3 regions of the Lysobacter stagni genome follow, and region 2 is predicted to be linked to each of the others. Evidence: riboswitches for the same ligand, from Rfam matches in the RefSeq annotation. Region 2 holds a riboswitch; each other region holds the start of a gene.

Evidence for each region. A riboswitch is a leader RNA that binds a small molecule or an ion and turns the genes downstream of it on or off. The one in region 2 is predicted to bind cobalamin.
Region 1: linked by a shared signal. The riboswitch ahead of btuB (TonB-dependent vitamin B12 receptor) and the one ahead of QLQ15_RS00905 (ribonucleoside-diphosphate reductase subunit alpha) in region 2 are both predicted to bind cobalamin.
Region 3: linked by a shared signal. The riboswitch ahead of btuB (TonB-dependent vitamin B12 receptor) and the one ahead of QLQ15_RS00905 (ribonucleoside-diphosphate reductase subunit alpha) in region 2 are both predicted to bind cobalamin.

What each region holds. Positions count from the first base shown of each region.
Region 1 is NZ_JASGBI010000001.1:2,971,506-2,977,485, reverse strand. It holds gene QLQ15_RS13760 (mechanosensitive ion channel family protein) at 220-2,697, shown strand; cobalamin riboswitch at 2,797-3,029, shown strand; gene btuB (TonB-dependent vitamin B12 receptor) at 3,141-5,009, shown strand; gene QLQ15_RS13750 (hypothetical protein) at 5,041-5,619, shown strand; gene QLQ15_RS13745 (hypothetical protein) at 5,638-5,980, shown strand, end outside.
Region 2 is NZ_JASGBI010000001.1:199,988-205,967, reverse strand. It holds gene QLQ15_RS00915 (DUF3999 domain-containing protein) at 1-1,199, shown strand, start outside; gene QLQ15_RS00910 (ribonucleotide-diphosphate reductase subunit beta) at 1,245-2,255, opposite strand; gene QLQ15_RS00905 (ribonucleoside-diphosphate reductase subunit alpha) at 2,401-4,764, opposite strand; cobalamin riboswitch at 5,063-5,280, opposite strand; gene QLQ15_RS00900 (phosphoglycerate kinase) at 5,478-5,980, shown strand, end outside.
Region 3 is NZ_JASGBI010000001.1:434,508-440,487, forward strand. It holds gene QLQ15_RS01900 (efflux RND transporter periplasmic adaptor subunit) at 1-132, opposite strand, end outside; gene bioD (dethiobiotin synthase) at 256-924, opposite strand; gene QLQ15_RS01910 (GAF domain-containing protein) at 994-1,479, shown strand; gene QLQ15_RS01915 (TfoX/Sxy family protein) at 1,476-1,847, shown strand; cobalamin riboswitch at 1,891-2,113, shown strand; gene btuB (TonB-dependent vitamin B12 receptor) at 2,253-4,124, shown strand; gene QLQ15_RS01925 (carboxypeptidase regulatory-like domain-containing protein) at 4,228-5,980, opposite strand, start outside.

The sequences.
Region 1 (5,980 bases), 2.8 Mb from region 2:
GTCCCGAGCCAGCGCGACTTTAGCGTGGTTCGGGCGGTTCTTCGATGGGGCGCGGCCCCATCGCGGCGGGGGCGGGCTTCCGCGGGCGCCGGGGCTGGGCGGGCAGGTCCCCGCGGCCCGCGTTGTCCTGCCTCACGGCCCATCCTCTAGACTCGCCCGCAGGCTTCCATTCCCCCATGTCCAGGTCGACGCAGCGGGTCGACCACGATCGGAGGCACGATGCTGCATCGGTTCGGATGGCTCGTCTGCCTGGTCGCGCTGGCGCTGGCGCCGGTGTCCGGCCTGCGCGCCCAGACCGCAACGCCTGAGGGCACCGATGCCGACCCGCCGCGCAAGCCCACGGCGATCGCGGTGGCCGACATCCCGTACCGCGCCGATACCGACGAGCGCTTTGCCGAAGGCGTGTCGCTGCGCGTGGCCTCGCCCGATCCCATCGCCCAGCTGTCGCCGCAGCTGGAGGCGATCGCGAAGTCCGTCGACCAGAAGCTGCGCGAGATCAAGACCGACGAGATGCGCTCGTTGCCGGTCATGCGGTTGGAAAGCCTGGAGCGCCACTGGAAGTTCGACGCCCGCCGGTTCGCACGCTGGCAGACCGACATGCGCCAGGCCGTCGCACCGTACACGCACGAAGCGGCGGAGCTGGCGCAGCGGCGCGCCGACTGGGAAGCCACGCAGGCGGCGGCGCGTGCCGGCAACATGCCCGTCGCGCTGGTGACGCGCGTGGACACGCTGGTGGACGAGCTGCGCAAGGCCGAGCAGGAGCTGTCGGGCCCGCTGGCGCGGCAGATCGACCTGGGGCGTCGCGCCAACGCGGTCGATGCACGCATCCAGGCGGGGTTGCGCGCGGTCGCGGCTGCGATCGACTACATCGACAGCCGCCTGGTGCGATTGGATGCGCCGCCATTGTGGCGGGCGCGGCCCACGACAGGCGATGACAAGGGCGCATTGGCATCCATCGCCACCGGGTTGGAGATCGAGACGCGGTTCGCGAGGGAGTACGCCGCGGCCGGAACCGGGAACCAGCATGCGTTGCATGTGTTCCAGGTATCGCTGCTGCCGTTGCTCATCTGGCTGGCGATCCGCAGCCGTCGCTTCCCCGAGACGAGCGACGCGGACGAGGCATCGATGCGCGTGCTGCGCCGGCCCGTATCCTCATGGTTGCTGCTGTCGATGATGGCCGTGCTGGCCTTCGAGCCCGACGCGCCGCTGCTGGTGCACCAGGTCGCGATGCTGATCGCGCTGGTGCCGGTGCTGCGCCTGATCCCGCCGAACGCGCGGCTGCTGCTCGGGCCCTGGCCGTACGTGGCGGCGGGCCTGTATCTGCTGGAACGGGTCGCGTTCCTGTTCATCGCCAACGCCTTCCTGTACCGGATCTATTACCTGGGTCTGGGCACGTTGGCGCTGCTGCTCACGCTGTGGCTGTTGTGGCGCTCGCGGCATGTCAGCCATTCGGGCCTGGTCGGGCGTGTCGGCAAGGCCGTCCACATCGCGGCCTGGGTCAGCGTGGCGCTGCTGGCGATATCGGTGGGTTCCAACGTGTTCGGCAACGTGTCGCTGGCCGAGATGCTGGTCAGCGGCGTCATCGACAGCGGCTACCTGGCGCTGGTGCTGTACGCGAGCGTGACGGTGTTCGTCGCGCTGGTGCGCTTGCTGTTGGCCCGGCACGGTGTGCCGCGCTTCCGGCTCTCGCGTGAGCATGCGCCGCCCCTGGCGCTGCTGGTGATACGGTTGATCGTGCTGGCAGCCACGATCGGCTGGCTGGTCTTCACGACCAATCGCTTCCGCATCTTCCGGCCGATCTACGCGTTCACCTCGTCCGTGCTGTCGTACACGTTCCGGCTGGGCGAGATCACGATCAGCCTGGGGCATGTGCTGATCTTCGCGGTTTCGGTGTTGATCGCATTCTGGGCGGCCAAATCGGTGCGCTACCTGTTGCAGGAGGAAGTGCTCACGCGCATGTCGCTACCGCGCGGCGTGGCCAACAGCGTGGCCTCGCTGACGTACTACGCGTTGCTGTTGCTGGGCGTGGTGGTGGCGCTGTCGGCCGCTGGCTTCCAGATGAGCCAGCTGGCGTTCGTGTTCGGCGCGTTGGGCGTGGGCATCGGCTTCGGCCTGCAGAACGTGGTCAACAACTTCGTCTCCGGCTTGATCCTCATGTTCGAGCGCCCCATCCAGCCCGGCGACGTGGTCGAGATCACCGGAACGTCCGGCCGCGTGCGCGACATCGGCATGCGCGCGACCACCATCAAGACCTTCGAAGGCGCGGACGTGGTGGTGCCCAACGGCACGCTGCTGTCGGAGAAGCTCACCAATTGGACGCTGCTCGACCGCAACCGCCGCATCGACGTGGAGGTGGGCGTGGCGTACGGCTCCGATCCCGCGCGCATCGCGGACCTGTTGCGCGCAGCGACGCTGTCCACGCCTGGCGTGGTGCGCGATCCGGCGCCGGCCGTGCTGTTCACCGCGATGGGCGCCAGTTCGCTGACCTTCGCGATCCGCGCGTGGACGAACGATTACGACAACTCCGTCAGCATCCGCAGCGAGCTGGTCACGCGCATGTACCGGGCGCTCACGGAGGCGGGCATCGAGATCCCGTTCCCGCAGCAGGACATGCACCTGCGCAGCCTGTCGGGCGACATCGCCGCGATGTTCGCGGCGCAAGCGCCGCCGCACAAGCCGGCAGGCGATGGCGCATGAACACATCCGTGTTGCGTTGATTTCCGTCAAGCAGGCCGGCTCTGCACATATGACGCATCGCCATGTGACGCCGGTCTGCGCAACCGGCCGTACTGCTGCTAGACTGCGCCCGCCCAAGGTGACCGCCGGCTTGTCCGGCGGTTGAAACGGGAATCCGGTGCGCCGCGTCGTGCTTGCACGACCGGCAATTCCGGAGCTGCCCCCGCAACGGTAGGCGAGACAACGATCCGCACGAAGCCACTGTGCTCACGCATGGGAAGGCGCGGACCGGAAGCCAGGTGAATCCTGCTTCGCTCGCGAGCCCGGAGACCGGCCATGGAGCGACGTGACATGCGGTGGGCGAATGTCATGCGGCCAGGACTCCGTGCCTGTTGCCGCCATCACACCTTCCTTCCGCCTGTCCTTTTCCAACGTTCCCGCGCGGGCAGGCGCGGTCAAGGAGTGTGTCAGTGCATCCGCAGTTTTCTTCCATCCGTCGGCGCGTGCTGGCGGTTGCCGTGCTGTCTTCGATTTCCACCATCGCGCCGGCCATGGCCGACGTCGCCGCCACCGACCTGGACCAGGTCGTCGTCACCGCCACGCGCACCGCGCGCACGCAGGACCAGACGCTCGCCGCAGTAACCGTGATCGATCGCGCCGAGATCGAACGCCTGCAACCGGCATCCTTGCCGGACCTGCTGACCGGCCGGGCCGGCATCTCGCTGGCCAACAACGGCGGCGCGGGCAAGGCGACGTCCGTGTTCCTGCGCGGTACCGAATCCGACCACGTGCTGGTGCTCATCGACGGCATCAAGATCGGCTCGGCCACCAGCGGTGGCGCGTCGCTCCAGGACATTCCGCTGGAGCAGGTCGAACGCATCGAGATCGTGCGCGGGCCTTTCTCCAGCCTGTACGGCTCGGAGGCGCTCGGTGGCGTCATCCAGATCTTCACCCGCAAGCCGCAGGGTTCGTTCGCACCCAGCCTCAGTGCCGCCATCGGCAGCGAGGACACGCAGCGGCTGTCGGCCGGCATCGGTGGTCGTTCGTCCGATGCGGACGCGCGTGGCTGGTACGCGATCAATGCGGCACACCAGGACACCGACGGGATCAACGCTTACCGCGGTACGCGCAACTTCGATCCGGACAAGGATGGCTATCGCAACACGTCGCTGACTGTGCAGGGCGGTTGGCGCTTCAACCCGCAGTGGGACGCCGATGTGCGCGCTTTCCGCGCGGAAGGCCGCAACGAGTACGACGGCAGCGCGAACAACGAGGCCGATACCGTGCAGCAGGTGATCGGTGGCCGCGTCCGCTATGCGCCGGGCGAGCGGATGAAGTTCACTCTGGGCCTGGGCACCAGCGCCGATCTGAGCGAGAACTTCCTCAACGGGACGTATTCGTCCACCTTCGATACACGACGCAGGCTGGGTTCGCTGCAGGGCGACCTTGGCCTGGGCGACGGACTGCTCACGCTGGGCTACGACTGGCTGGGCGACGAGGTCCACAGCAACACCGATTATGCGCGCGACCGCCGCATCAACCGCGGCCTGTTCGGACAGTGGCAGCAGGACTTCGGCAACCAGTCGCTGCAGCTGAGCGCGCGCCGGGACGACGACAGCCAGTTCGGCGGCAAGACCACCGGCAGCCTGCTATGGGGCTGGGACTTCACCGATGCGTTGCGCCTGAGCGCCAGTGTCGGTACCGCATTCAAGTCGCCCACGTTCAACGAACTGTATTACCCCGGTTACGGCAACCCCGACCTGGGCCCCGAGACATCGCGCAGTGTCGAACTGGGACTTCGCGGCGAGCACGACTGGGGCAACTGGTCGGTCAATGCCTTCGATACGAAGATCGACGACATGATCGCCTTCGACGCATCGCTGGGCGATTTCGGCGGTCCCAACAACATCGACCGCGCGCGCATCCAGGGCATCGAGCTGGTCGCGGGCACGACGCTGGCCGACTGGGACCTGCGCGGCAGCCTGACCTGGCTGGATCCGCGCAACGACGGCGACAACCCCAACCGCGACAACGTGCTGCCGCGCCGCGCGAAGCAGAGCGGTCGCATCGATGCGGACCGCCGCTTCGATCGATTCAGTGTCGGTGCCAGCGTCAGTGGTGCCGGCGAACGGTACGACAACCTCACCAACACCACCCGCATGGGCGGCTACGGTCTGGCGGACCTGCGCGCGGGCTGGGCCTTCGACGAGGCGTGGAGCGTGCAGGCGTCGGTCGCCAACGTCTTCGACAAGCGCTACGAGACCGCCGCGCTCTACAACCAGCCGGGTCGCACCTGGCTGCTGACCCTGCGTTACCAGCCGGTCGCCCATTGACCCAACGCTCCGCCACTTCGAGAGGTCGCCGATGAAATCCCTGACCCGCCGCGTCAACCTGGTCCTGTTCGCCGCATTCGCCGCGCTGATGGTCGCCACGCGCTTCCATCACTTCGGCGATGTGCTGCACCTTCCGGATGCGTCGATGGCGCTGTTCTTCCTCGGCGGCCTGTACCTGCGGCGACATTGGCAGTTCGCGGTGTTCATCGCGCTGGCGGTGGCGATCGACTGGGTGGCCATCGAGCACGCGGGCGTCAGCGACTTCTGCGTGACGCCGGCGTACTCCTTCCTGCTGCCGGCGTACGCGGTGTTGTGGTACGGCGGGCGCGCGTTCTCAGGGCGCCTGCAGCCCACCTGGATATCGATGCTGGGCGCTTCCGGCGTTGCATTGCTGTGCGCGACGTTGTCGTTCGCCATCTCGAACGGCGCGTTCTACTGGCTGGGCGGCCGTTACGAGAACCCGCACCTGGGTGAGTACCTCGCGCGGGCCTGGCAGTGGGGGCCGCTGTTCGTGCGAACCACGATGGCCTACGTCGTCGTGGCGCTGGCCCTGCACGGACTGGCGACGCGCGCGTTGCGCGATCGCGCTGCCCACGCCACTCAGCCCTGATCGAACGGGAGCATTGCCATGACCGCCACGCCTTCCATCTCCGAATCCGCACTGCCGTTGGCGACCACCCGCGCCCAGATCCTCACCGCAGGCGCGCTGGCCGCATTGATGATCTGCACGCGCGGCCAGCATTTCGCAAGCGTCGATGCGCTGCCGAGCGCGTCGTGGGCGGTGTTCTTCCTGGCCGGTGCGTTGCTGCGTCCCCTGTGGGCGTTGCCCGCGCTCTTCGTACTGTCCTCGCTGCTCGACATCGCAAGCCTCGCCAGCGGCACCATCACCGACTGGTGTCTGTCGCCCGCCTACTGGGCGCTCGCGCTCGCGTATGCGTCGCTCTGGCTGGGTGGCCACGTGTACGCCGGCC
Region 2 (5,980 bases):
GCGCGCTGGCCGACGTGGACGTCGTCGACGCACAGGGCAATCCGGTGCCGGCCGCGCTGTTCGGACCCGACACGCCCGGCCCGCAGGCCGCGACGTTCCTCGAGCTCCCCTGGTTCCCGCTGCCATCCGGCGATCGCGACGGGCGCAACATCGCCTCGATCAGCGAGATCGCCACCGACGGCAGCCTGCGTCGTGTGGAATGGCGTACCGGCGGCGGTGGTTCCGTGGCGGGTAACGGCTTCCTGCTGGATGCCAGCAACGTGACGGTGCCGATCCAGGCGCTGCGCGTGCGCTGGGCCAGCGGGCAGGCGGCATTCGACCTTCCCGTTCGCGTCAGTGCTTCGGACGACCTGCGCGACTGGCGCACCGTGGCAGACGGTGCGCACCTGGTCGAACTCTCCAACGCCGGCCAGCGCATCCTGCGCGATCGCATCGACATCGACGGAACGAAGGCGCGCTATCTGCGCGTGGCGCCACTGGATGCGAACGCGAAGGCGCTGCAGGTGAGTGGCGTCGTCGCCGAACTGCAGGCGACCGCGGCAACACCGCAGTGGCAGTGGCGCGTGCTTCGCGGAAAGCGCGTGCAGGATGCCGACGCCTCGGTGCATTACGAATTCGAACTGGACGGCCGCTTTCCGATGGCGCAGGCCGATGTCGCGCTACCGGGGAACAGCACGGGGCAGTGGCGTTTGCAGGTGCGCGACGATGCCTCCGCACCGTGGCGCGATGCCGCCGCGTCGTGGATGGCGTTCCGACTCGAGCAGGAAGGAAGCAGCGATGCATCGCCGCCGCAACCGCTGTATGGCGTTCATCGCGAGCGCCTGTGGCGTTTGACGCCCCTGGGCAGCGCGAACCACGCCGACGCGCCGCAGTTGCGCCTGGGCTATCGCCCGGAAGCGCTGGTGTTCGTCGCGCAGGGTGCAGGGCCGTTCGCGCTGGTCGCGGGCAGTGCGCGCACCAGCCGCACCGACGCGGAACTGGTGGGCATGATCGAGGCCATGCGCGCACAGCGCGGCGCGCTGTGGCAGCCGGCGATCGCGACGCTGGGCGCTTCCGTCGAGCGCGCCGGCCAGGTTGCGCTCACGCCCGCACCGACGCCGCGCGACTGGAAGACCTGGTTGCTGTGGGGCGTGCTGGTGCTGGGCGCTGTGGTGGTGGCCGGCTTCGCGCTGAGCCTGCTGCGCCGTCCCGCCGCGTGAGGTCCTCGTGCCGCGCCGCGTACGGCGCGGCGCGGCAATGGCACGTCAGAACGCCGCGTCGAACGCCACTTCGCCTTCCACGCCCACCTGGTAGGCCGACACACGACGCTCGAAGAAGTTGGTCACTTCCTGCACGTCCTGCAGGTCCATGAAGGCGAACGGGTTGGTGGCGCCGAAATGCTTCGGCATTCCCAACTGGGTCAGTCGCTGGTCCGCGCAGTACTGCAGGTACTGGCGCATGTCCTTCGGCGACAATCCCGCGACGCCGCCCGACAGCACGTCCTGCGCGAACTGCATCTCGCACTCCACCGCTTCCTCGAGCATGCGCACGACCTGCGCCTTCAGTTCGTCATCGAACAGCTCGGGCTCCTCGCTGCGCGCCGTGTGGATGACTTCGAAGGCGAACGCCATGTGGCAGCTCTCGTCGCGGAACACCCAGTTGGTGCCCGAGGCCAGCCCGTGCAGCAGCCCGCGCGAGCGCAGGTAGTACACGTAGGCGAACGCGGCGAAGAAGAACAGGCCTTCGATGCAGCAGGCGAAGCAGATCAGGTTGAGCAGGAACTGGCGGCGCTGCGCGGTGGTTTCGATGCGCGACAGCCCCTGGATGGAATCGATCCACTTGAAGCAGAACTCCGCCTTGGCGCGGATCGACGGGATGTTCTCCACCGCGTCGAACGCCTTCGCCCGCGCGACCGGGTCGGGCAGGTAGGTGTCCAGCAGGGTGAGGTAGAACTGCACGTGCAGCGCTTCCTCGTACAGCTGGCGCGACAGGTACATGCGCGCCTCGGGCGCGTTGATGTGCTGGTACAGATTCAGCACCAGATTGTTGGCGACGATGCTGTCGCCGGTGGCGAAGAACGCGACCAGGCGTTCGATCAGGTGGCGCTCCGCCGGCCCGAGCTTGTGCTTGAGGTCGTTGACGTCGAGCGAGAAGTCGACCTCTTCGACGGTCCACGTGTTGCGGATGGCGTCGCGGTACATCTCGTAGAACTGCGGATAGCGCATCGGCCGCAGGGTGAGGTCGAAGCCTGGGTCGAGCAGGCGGGGCGGGGTCATGTCGGATCCTTCGGATGGCCCTCTCCCTTCCGGGAGAGGAGGCGCGCAGCGCCAGGAGAGGAGGGCTTCAGGGGAGGGAGAACCGCCCCTCACCCTGGCGCTTTGCGCCTGTCCCCCTTCCGCGAGGGAAGAGGGAGCAACGGGGTTACTGGCAGGCCTCGCAGGCCTCGGGGTTCTCCAGCGAGCACGCAACGGCTTCCGTCGGCGTGTACTCGGGCTTCGGTGCCTGCGCGGTCGCGCCGCTCACCGTGGCCTTGGCGATCTTCGTGGCCGGGCGCGAGCGCAGGTAATACGTGGTCTTCAGGCCCTTCTTCCACGCGTACATGTACATCGACGAGAGCTGGCCGATGTTCGGGCTTTCGATGAACAGGTTGAGCGACTGGCTCTGGTCGATGAACGCGCCGCGCTCGGCGGCCATGTCGATCAGCGAGCGCATCGGCAGTTCCCACGCGGTGCGGTACACGGCGCGCAGCGATTCGGGAATCGCCTCGATGCCCTGGATGGACCCTTCCGCCATCTTGATGCGGTCGCGCAGCTCCGGCGTCCACAGGCCCAGTGCCTTGAGTTCCTCGACGAGGTACTTGTTGACGACCAGGAAGTCGCCCGACAGCGTCTCGCGCTTGAACAGGTTCGACACCTGCGGCTCGATGCATTCGTAGCAGCCGGCGATGGAGGCGATGGTCGCCGTCGGCGCGATGGCGATGAGCAGAGAGTTGCGCAGGCCGTGCTCGGCGATGCGTGCCCGCAAGCCGTCCCAGCGTTCGGCATCTTCCGGCGCCACGCCCCAGGCTTCGAACTGCAGTTCGCCCTGCGCGGCGCGCGTGTCGGCGAACGAGGGGTGCCGTCCGCGCTCCATCGCCAGCTCGTTCGATGCCGACAACGCATGGAAATACACCGCTTCGGCGATCCGCTTCGACAACGCCCGCGCAGCGTCGGAATCGAACGGCAGGCGCAGCTTGAAGAACACGTCCTGCAGGCCCATCACGCCCAGGCCGACCGGGCGCCACTTGAGGTTGGCGCGACGTGCGGTTTCGATCGGATAGAAGTTGAGATCGATCACGCGGTCGAGCTGACGCACCGCCAGTCGCACGGTGTCGGCGAGCTTGTCGAAATCGAAGCGTCCGGACTCGCCGTGGACGGTGCCTTCCTCGAACAGTTCGACGTGGTGCGAAAGATTGATCGAGCCCAGGTTGCACACTGCGGTCTCGTCCTGCGACGTGACCTCCAGGATTTCCGTGCACAGGTTCGACAGGTGCACGACGTTGCCATCGCGCAGGGTCTGGTTGCAGGCGCGGTTGGACTTGTCCTTGAAGTTCATCCAGCCGTTGCCGGTCTGTGCCAGCGTGCGCATCATCCGCGCGTAGAGGTCGCGCGCCTTGACCTTCTTCACGGCAAGGCCTGCGGCTTCGGCGGCGTGGTACGCGCGCTCGAACGCCTCGCCCCACAGGTCGGTCAGCTGCGGCACTTTCGCCGGGTCGAACAGCGACCACTCGCCGTCGGCCTCGACGCGGCGCATGAACTCGTCGGGGATCCAGTTGGCCAGGTTGAGGTTGTGCGTGCGGCGCGCTTCGTCGCCGGTGTTGTCGCGCAGTTCGAGGAATTCCTCGACGTCCGCATGCCACGGCTCCAGGTACACGCAGGCCGCGCCCTTGCGCTTGCCGCCCTGGTTGACCGCCGCGACGGACGCATCCAGCGTCTTCAGCCACGGCACGATGCCGTTGCTCAGGCCGTTGGTGGAACGGATCAGCGAGCCGCGCGAGCGGATGCGCGTGTACGACAGGCCGATGCCGCCGCTGAACTTGCTCAGCTTGGCCACGTCCATGTAGCGCTTGTAGATGCTCTCCAGCGAATCCTCGGGCGAGTCGAGCAGGAAGCAGCTCGACAGCTGCTCGTGCGTGGTGCCGGAGTTGAACAGCGTCGGCGAGGACGGAATGTAGTCCAGCTGCGCCATGCGCCGGTACAGCGCGAGCGCCTCGCCCACGTCCTCGCTCAGCGCACAGGCGATGCGCAGGAAGAACTGTTGCGGGGTCTCGATCACGGTGCGCGCGGTCGGGTGGCGCAGCAGGTAGCGGTCGTACAGCGTGCGCAGGCCGAAGTAGTCGAAACGCAGGTTGAGCGAGGCGTCGATCGCATCGTTGAGCTTGCGCGCGTTGGCCTGCACAAACGTCAGCAGGCGGTCGTTGATCAGGCCCAGTTCGTGGCCGCGCTGCACCGACTGCGAGAACGCATGGATCTCGATGCCCGCCACTTCCTTCTCGATCACGCCGGCCAGCAGGCGCGCTGCAAGGCGACCGTATTCGGGTTCCTCGGCGGTGAGCAGGGCGGCGGTGCGGATGGACAGCTCATCCAGCTCGCGCGTGCTCGCGCCGTCGTACAGGCCGGAGATGGTGCGCGTGGCCACGCGCATGGGATCGACCGCGAACAGGCCTTCGCCGTTGCGCGTCACCGCGCGCACGATCTTGTTCAGGTCCACCGGTTCGCGGCGGCCGCTGCGCTTGGTCACCGTCATGGTGAGGTTGGCGGCGGGCGGCGTCAGCGCGAAGCCGGGCGACGGTTCCGCGTCGCGGTTCGGTGCGGCGACGGGCGCCGCGACGGCGGACGCTTCGGTGATGGCATTCATGGCAGGACTCCGGTGCGTGGGCGCACGGCTGGCCGTCCTCTCCCTCGAAGGACGACGCGGGCGCGGGAGTCATCAGCATGGAAACGGGGTGTCGCGCAGACCGAGACGGCGTGGCGACGGCAGTGCCATCGCCTGCGACACCGACCGTCTTCCCTCCGAAGACTCCGTGGCCGGTCACCGCGCGGTGTGCAACGCGCGGCTGTCGGCAGGTCTTCGGGCTCGGGACGAGACGCGTTGGATCGCGTCGCCTACCGGTGGCCGCTTCCCAGGCTGTGCGCCCAGTGCCATGACCACCTTCGTTTCCCATACCGCTGCGGGGCAGCGCCGGAGTTGGACCTTCGTCCGTACCGGCTTCCCTTTTAATCCGACCCGCGAGGAGTCGGCACCGACGGGCACAACATAGTGGGGGTGCGCGCATCAGTCAACGCAAAATGTTGTGGATAACCGCAGATCCGGAATGTGGGCGCGATTTGCCCGGGCGGGATGCGCGGAGGACAATGGCCGTCTCGGCGACCGCCGGTGACACCGCAGCAGGACCGGTCGCCACACCTCCCGATCACCCCACCGACCCTTCCGCCGAAGGGCCAGCAGAGGAAGCATCCATGTCCATCGTCCGCATGTCCGATCTCGATCTCCAAGGCAAGCGCGTGTTGATCCGCGAAGATCTCAACGTGCCCATCGACGATGGCCGCATCACCTCCGAACAGCGCATCACCGCGGCCCTGCCGACCATGAAGCTGGCGCTGGAGAAGGGCGCGGCGGTGATGGTCACCTCGCACCTGGGTCGTCCGAAGGAAGGCACCTGGACGCAGGAGGATTCGCTCGCGCCCGTGGCGAAGCGTCTGTCGGAACTGCTCGGCATCGAGGTGCCGCTGGTGAAGGACTGGGTCGATGGCGTCGACGTGAAGCCCGGTCAGCTGGTCCTGCTGGAGAACTGCCGCATGAACGTCGGCGAGGGCAAGGACGATGAGGCCCTGTCGAAGAAGTACGCCGCGCTGTGCGACGTGTACGTCATGGATGCCTTCGGCACCGCGCACCGCGCGCAGGCCTCCACGCACGGCGCCATCCGTTTCGCGAAGGTTGCCGCTGGCGGCCCGCTGTTGAT
Region 3 (5,980 bases), 230 kb from region 2:
CGGCTGCAGCTTCACGACGCCGACTTCCGGCGGGGGCATGTCGCCCTGCTGGGCCTGATCCTTGCCGCCACAGGCGGACAGTACGAGGGCCAACGCGGCGGCAAGCGCCACCGTGCGCGGGTTCTTGACCATGGGGGAAGACTCCGGTTCCGTCATGTACGAGCGTTGCAGCTCAGATTGGTTCTAATTCCTATACCGCCCAGTCTAACATTGTCGATGAACAGCCCATCCCCCATTGGTCACGGGATGGGGCGATCACGCCGGTTCAAGCAAATGCGCCAGCTTTGCCGGATCGGGTGAGTTGTGGAACGGAAGACGACCCCAGCACGGTACCGGCATCCGCTGCCTGAGCAGGGTGAAGTTGTCGTCGGCGCGCGCCATCGCCGGATCGATGTCGTTGGCGATCCAGCCCGCCAGACGAAGCCCATCGGCCTCGATGGCGCGGGCGGTGAGCCGGGCGTGGTTGATGCAGCCCAGGCGCAACCCGACGATCAGCACCACGGGAAGCTTGAGCGCGCGCACCAGGTCGCACTGGTCCAGGTCCGCCGACAGCGGCGCGGCCCAGCCGCCGACGCCCTCCACGACCACCGCATCGGCCTGCGATGACAGGCGCGCGAACGCCGCCTCGATCGGCGCAAGGGTAACCCGGATGCCGGCATCGGCAGCCGCCAGCTCCGGCGCCAACGGAAGGGGCAGCGCGAACGGATTCACGTCGTCGTAGGCCGGGCGCGGATCGCTTGCGGCCTGCAGAGCGAGCGCGTCCTCGTTGCGCCATCCCCCGGGCGTGGCATCGCAACCGCTCGCCAGCGGCTTCATGCCGACCGCGCGAAGCCCACGCAATCTCAACGCGTGCAGCAACGTCGCACTGGCGACCGATTTGCCGATGCCGGTGTCGGTTCCGGTGACGAACCAGCCGCGGGTCACGGCGCGCACCGGTTGGGACCGGCCGGGCCGCCCCCATTTACGCTGATAGACTGCATGAAAGAGGCGCTCATGTTCACCAGCGAAAGTCTAAGCGGCACCAAGACCGAACAGTACGCACAGCTGCTCGCGCAGGCGCGCGCGCTGCTCCATGGCGAGCGCGACCGCATCGCCAACGCGGCCAACCTGTCGGCGCTGGTCTACCACTCGCTGCCCTCGCTCAACTGGGTGGGCTTCTATTTCTACGACGGTACCGAGCTGGTCGTGGGCCCCTTCCAGGGCCTGCCGGCCTGCGTGCGCATTCCGCTGGACAAGGGCGTCTGTGGCGCGGCCGCTTCGACCCGCCAGACGCAACGGGTGACCGACGTGCACGCATTCCCGGGCCATATCGCCTGCGATTCGGCCTCCAATTCGGAGCTGGTGGTTCCGCTGACCCACGCCGACGGCACGCTGGTCGGCGTCTTCGATCTCGACAGTCCTGAATTGGGCCGTTTTGACGTTGAAGACCAGCACGGCCTGGAGGCAATCGCAAAGGCCTTCATGGAGTCACTGGAATGACGACGAGCACCGACAAGCTTCGCAACATCGGACCCAAGTCCGCCGCCTGGCTCCGCCAGGTCGGGCTTCGCACCCGCGAAGACCTCGCCGCGGCCGGCACGGTCGAGGCCTTCATGCGCGTCAAACGCGCCGGCTTCAAGCCCACCCTCAACCTGCTGTACGCCATCGAAGGCGCGCTGCAGGACTGCCATTGGCAGGAGATCTCCGAAGCACGCCGCGGCGAACTGATCGCCGCCGCTGAAGCCGCCATCGCCCTGCTGCCCCCGCCGCGCTACAAGCCCGCGGCCGCGCCTGTCACCACGACGCAGATGGGCGAAGACACGATGGCCATGCCCACGCTGTTCGACGAGCCCGCCGAACGCGAGTGACACCCTGAGCGGCCGCACGTCGCCGCCGACCGACCGATCGCGTAGACTGCGCGCGCCAGCAGGTGACCCCGAGGCATGACGCCAACGGGTTGAAACGGGAAGCCGGTGACGCCACGCATTCGCGCGGCCATTCCGGCGCTGCCCCCGCAACGGTAAGCGAGATCAGGCACGGCACACCGCCACTGTGCGATTGCATGGGAAGGCGCCGCGCCCGAGGGAAACCTCCACTCGCAAGCCCGGAGACCGGCCTGCAGGCAAGGGTCGTCACGGCCCGACACTGGTTGCGATGCGGAGGGCGTCGCGGCGGCGTTGCCGGCGCGCATTCCGTCCCCGTCACGCAGCCCGGTTCTCTCCACGACTTTCCGTCATGCCGACGCGGCACGTCCGCGCGCTGGAGAACCCACGATGTCCCTGCGTTGTTCCGCCCCGATCCACGCCCTCGCGCTTGCCTGTTCGCTCGCGCTGCCGTCCCTCGTCCACGCGCAGGCGCCCGCCACCGACCTCGACGAGGTGGTGGTCACGGCCAATCGCACGGCTGTCAGCGTCAATGACGCGCTGACGCCGGTGGAGGTGATCGACGCCGAAGCGATCCGTCGCAGCCAGGCGCGCTCGCTGCCGGAACTGCTGCAGGGCCGCGCCGGCATTTCGATGTCCAACCAGGGCGGACAGGGCAAGCTGACCACGCTGTTCCTGCGCGGCGCCGAATCCGACCACGTGCTGGTGCTGGTCGACGGCATCCGCATCGGTTCCTCGACCTCGGGCCTGGCCTCGTTCCAGGACCTGCCGGTGGAGATGATCGATCGCGTGGAAATCGTGCGCGGCCCGCGCGCCAGCCTGTACGGCAGCGACGCCATCGGCGGCGTCATCCAGGTGTTCACGCGCCGGGACCGCGGCGGCTTCGTGCCGCGCGTGCGCGTGGAAGGCGGCAGCAACGACAGCTTCGGCTACGGCATGGGCTTCGGCGGTGCGAACGAACGCGCTTGGTACGGCGCCGACTACCAGCACAGCCGCACCAGCGGCATCAACGCCTGCAACGGCTACTTCGATCCGGACACATTCGACGGCGCGGGCTGCTTCATCCTGCCCGACTCGCAACCCGACCGCGACGGCTACACCAAGGACGCGTTGTCGTTGCGCGGTGGCGTGACGATCAACGAACAATGGACGCTTGAAGGCCACGCGCTGCGCAACGAAGGCGACAACGAATACGACGGCGACTTCGCCGACCGTTCCGAGACGGTGCAGCAGGTCATTGGCGGCAAGCTGCGCTGGCGTCCGAGCGAGCGCGTTGACCTGCACCTCACCGCGGGCCGCAACGTCGATGCCTCCGACAATTTCCTTGGCGATGCATTCGTCGACTTCTTCAGCACCGACCGCGATAGCGCCACGCTGCAGGGCGATTTCGGCCTGGCCAGCGGCCAGCTGCTGACGCTGGGGCTGGACTGGCTGCGCGACAGCGTGGACGCCACCACGCAGTACGACGAGACCGAACGCGCCAACAAGGCCGCCTTCGTACAGTACCAGGGCCACTTCGGCGCGCAGTCGCTGGAAGCCAGCGTGCGCCGCGACGACAACGACCAGTTCGGCGGCCATACCACCGGCAGCGGCGCTTGGGGACTGACCTTCGCCGAGCACTGGCGCGTGCGTGCCGGTGTCGGCACCGCGTTCAAGGCACCGACCTTCAACGAACTGTATTTCCCGTTCTTCAGCAATCCGGATCTCGACCCGGAAGAATCGGAGACCTGGGAGCTGGGCCTGGCGTGGCTGGGCGACGGAATCACCGTCAACCTCGACACCTTCACCACCGACGTCGACGACCTGATCGCGTTCGATGCCAGCCAGAACCGTCCCAACAACGTCGACAGCGCGCGCATGCGTGGCGCCGAACTCGGCGTGCAGGCCACGGTGGAGCAATGGGACATCGCCGGCTCGGTCAGCTGGCTGGACACCGAGAACCGCAGCGGCGTGTTCGAAGGCAACGAGCTGGCGCGTCGTGCACGCAACAGCGGGCGCATCGACATCGACCGCGCCTTCGGTGATTTCCGCGTCGGCGTCACCGCCAGCGGCGAGGGCCCGCGTTTCGACGACGTCGCCAACACGCGACGCCTCGCCGGGTACGGCACGCTGGACCTGCGCGCGGAGTACGCGCTCACCCCGGCACTGACGCTGCAGGGCCGCGTCTCCAACGTATTCGATCGCGAGTACGAGACCGTGTCGTTCTACAACCAGCCCGGCCGCGAGTGGTGGCTGACGCTGCGCTACGCGCCCGCCGACTGAAGCGGCGAGCGAGCACCACGCATGAAGAAGCCCGGCGCCAGCCGGGCTTCTTCGTTTCGCACGCAGGCGCGGCGCATCGCGCTGGAGCCGCGCCCTCAAAGACTCAACGGCGACCTAGGCGCGATCGCTCCAGCCACCACAACACGCCACTGAGCAGCAACCAGGCCAGCCACCACGGCCATCGCGCGGTGGGATGGCGCGGCGCGGCCACGTCGGACACGGTCGTCGGCGCGGACGCCATCAGGCGCATCGTCGTCGTGCGGATGTCCTCGCTCGCCAGGCCGGTGGCCTCGCTGGCGCCGCGAACGAAGAACGCCTGCGTGCGCTCACCGGAACGCAGCAGATGCCAACCCTGCGATTGCGGCCAGAACGCCGCACAGGCACGCGTGCCCGTTGCCGGATCGCGCAGCACCGGTGCGATCGAGCCATCGGGCGCGATCACGCTGGCCGTGGCGTCGACGCCGCACAACGCGATGCGCTGTCCCTCGCGCGCGTCGCCTGGAATGAGGAAGCGCTGTCCGGACTGCGCCCGCGCAAGCGTGGAGACCAGCGAGGACCAGAGTTCGCCGTGCAGGTCGCTGCGTCCGGCCAGCACCCAGCGATAGCTGTCGGTCACCGGCCAGACGCCGACGCGCCCACGCCCCACGGCACGCCATGAACCCAGCGCGGTGCCGTCCTGTTCGGTCGTCAGCGGCACGGCGTCGCCAGCCTGCAGACGCAGCGTCCGGCGCGTCAGCTCAGGTACGTCCTCGACCTGCGCATCGTGCGCGCGCGGCGCATCGCGCGAACCCGGACCGATGCGCGCGCGTGTCGCGTCGTCGTCGCTGATCGCCACGCGTGGACGCGCGGCCGTGGTATCGCCGCCACCGCTGCTGTCGAACCCCAGCGCCCGCAAACGGCGGCGCTCGGCATCCGACGGCGTCGCCGTCATGCGGACCAGCAGTCCCATGCCGTTACGCACCGCCTCGTCCAGCGCGGCACGCGATGTTTCGCCCAGCGCCGACCAGGCGCGCTCATCAACGATGGCCACGTCGAAGCGGGCAAGATTTCCCGCGTTCACCACCAGCGGCGCATCGCCAAGTTGCACGCCGCCGCCAGCCGTGAGTTGTGCATGCGACGGCAATCCGGCATCGCGCAGCCAGCGACGCAGGTACTTCACTTCCGGTCCGGGCGCACCGGCGAGCAGCAGGACGCGCGGCGGTGCGACCGCTTCGACCTGCAACGGCAAGGCGACCGAATCGATGGTTCGCTGGCGTGCATCGACCACGCGCACGTTGAACGCGGCCGCGCCGGGCGTGCGCACGGTGGCCGACAACGAGAAGCGGCCATCGGCCGGCAAGGCAACGCGGTCGACGCGGCGGCGCGCAGGATCGAGCAGTTCGGCGAATCCATCGGAGACGCCCTCGGCGCGACCACTCACGCGGAACGCGGTGCCCGCGGCAGCGCGATCGGGCCCGTCGAGTTCGACCAGTCCACGCGGCAGCGGCGCCGCATCGAAGGTGAGCGCGATGCCGCTCACCGCGTCGCGATCGCGCGGCACCAGCCCCTGCCCCACCACGCGCACGCGCTGCGTGCCGGGGTGCTGGCGCAACGCGGTGGCCAGGTCGGGCACGCGCGCGACACCCGACAGCGCGGGCGCCTCAGGCAAAGCGAGCTGTGCGTCGCCGGGCACGGCCTCCATGCGCGCCGCCGTGGCACCGGCGGTCGCCACGACCAGCGTGCCCGCCTCGCCGGGCACCGTCGGCGGCCACAAGGCGAAGTACAGCAACGCCGCGCAGACCGGTTGTGCGATCAGCAACAGCGCGACTCGCCACGCGCGCGAACGCGCAGCATGCTCCGCGCCACGCTGTCGCAAC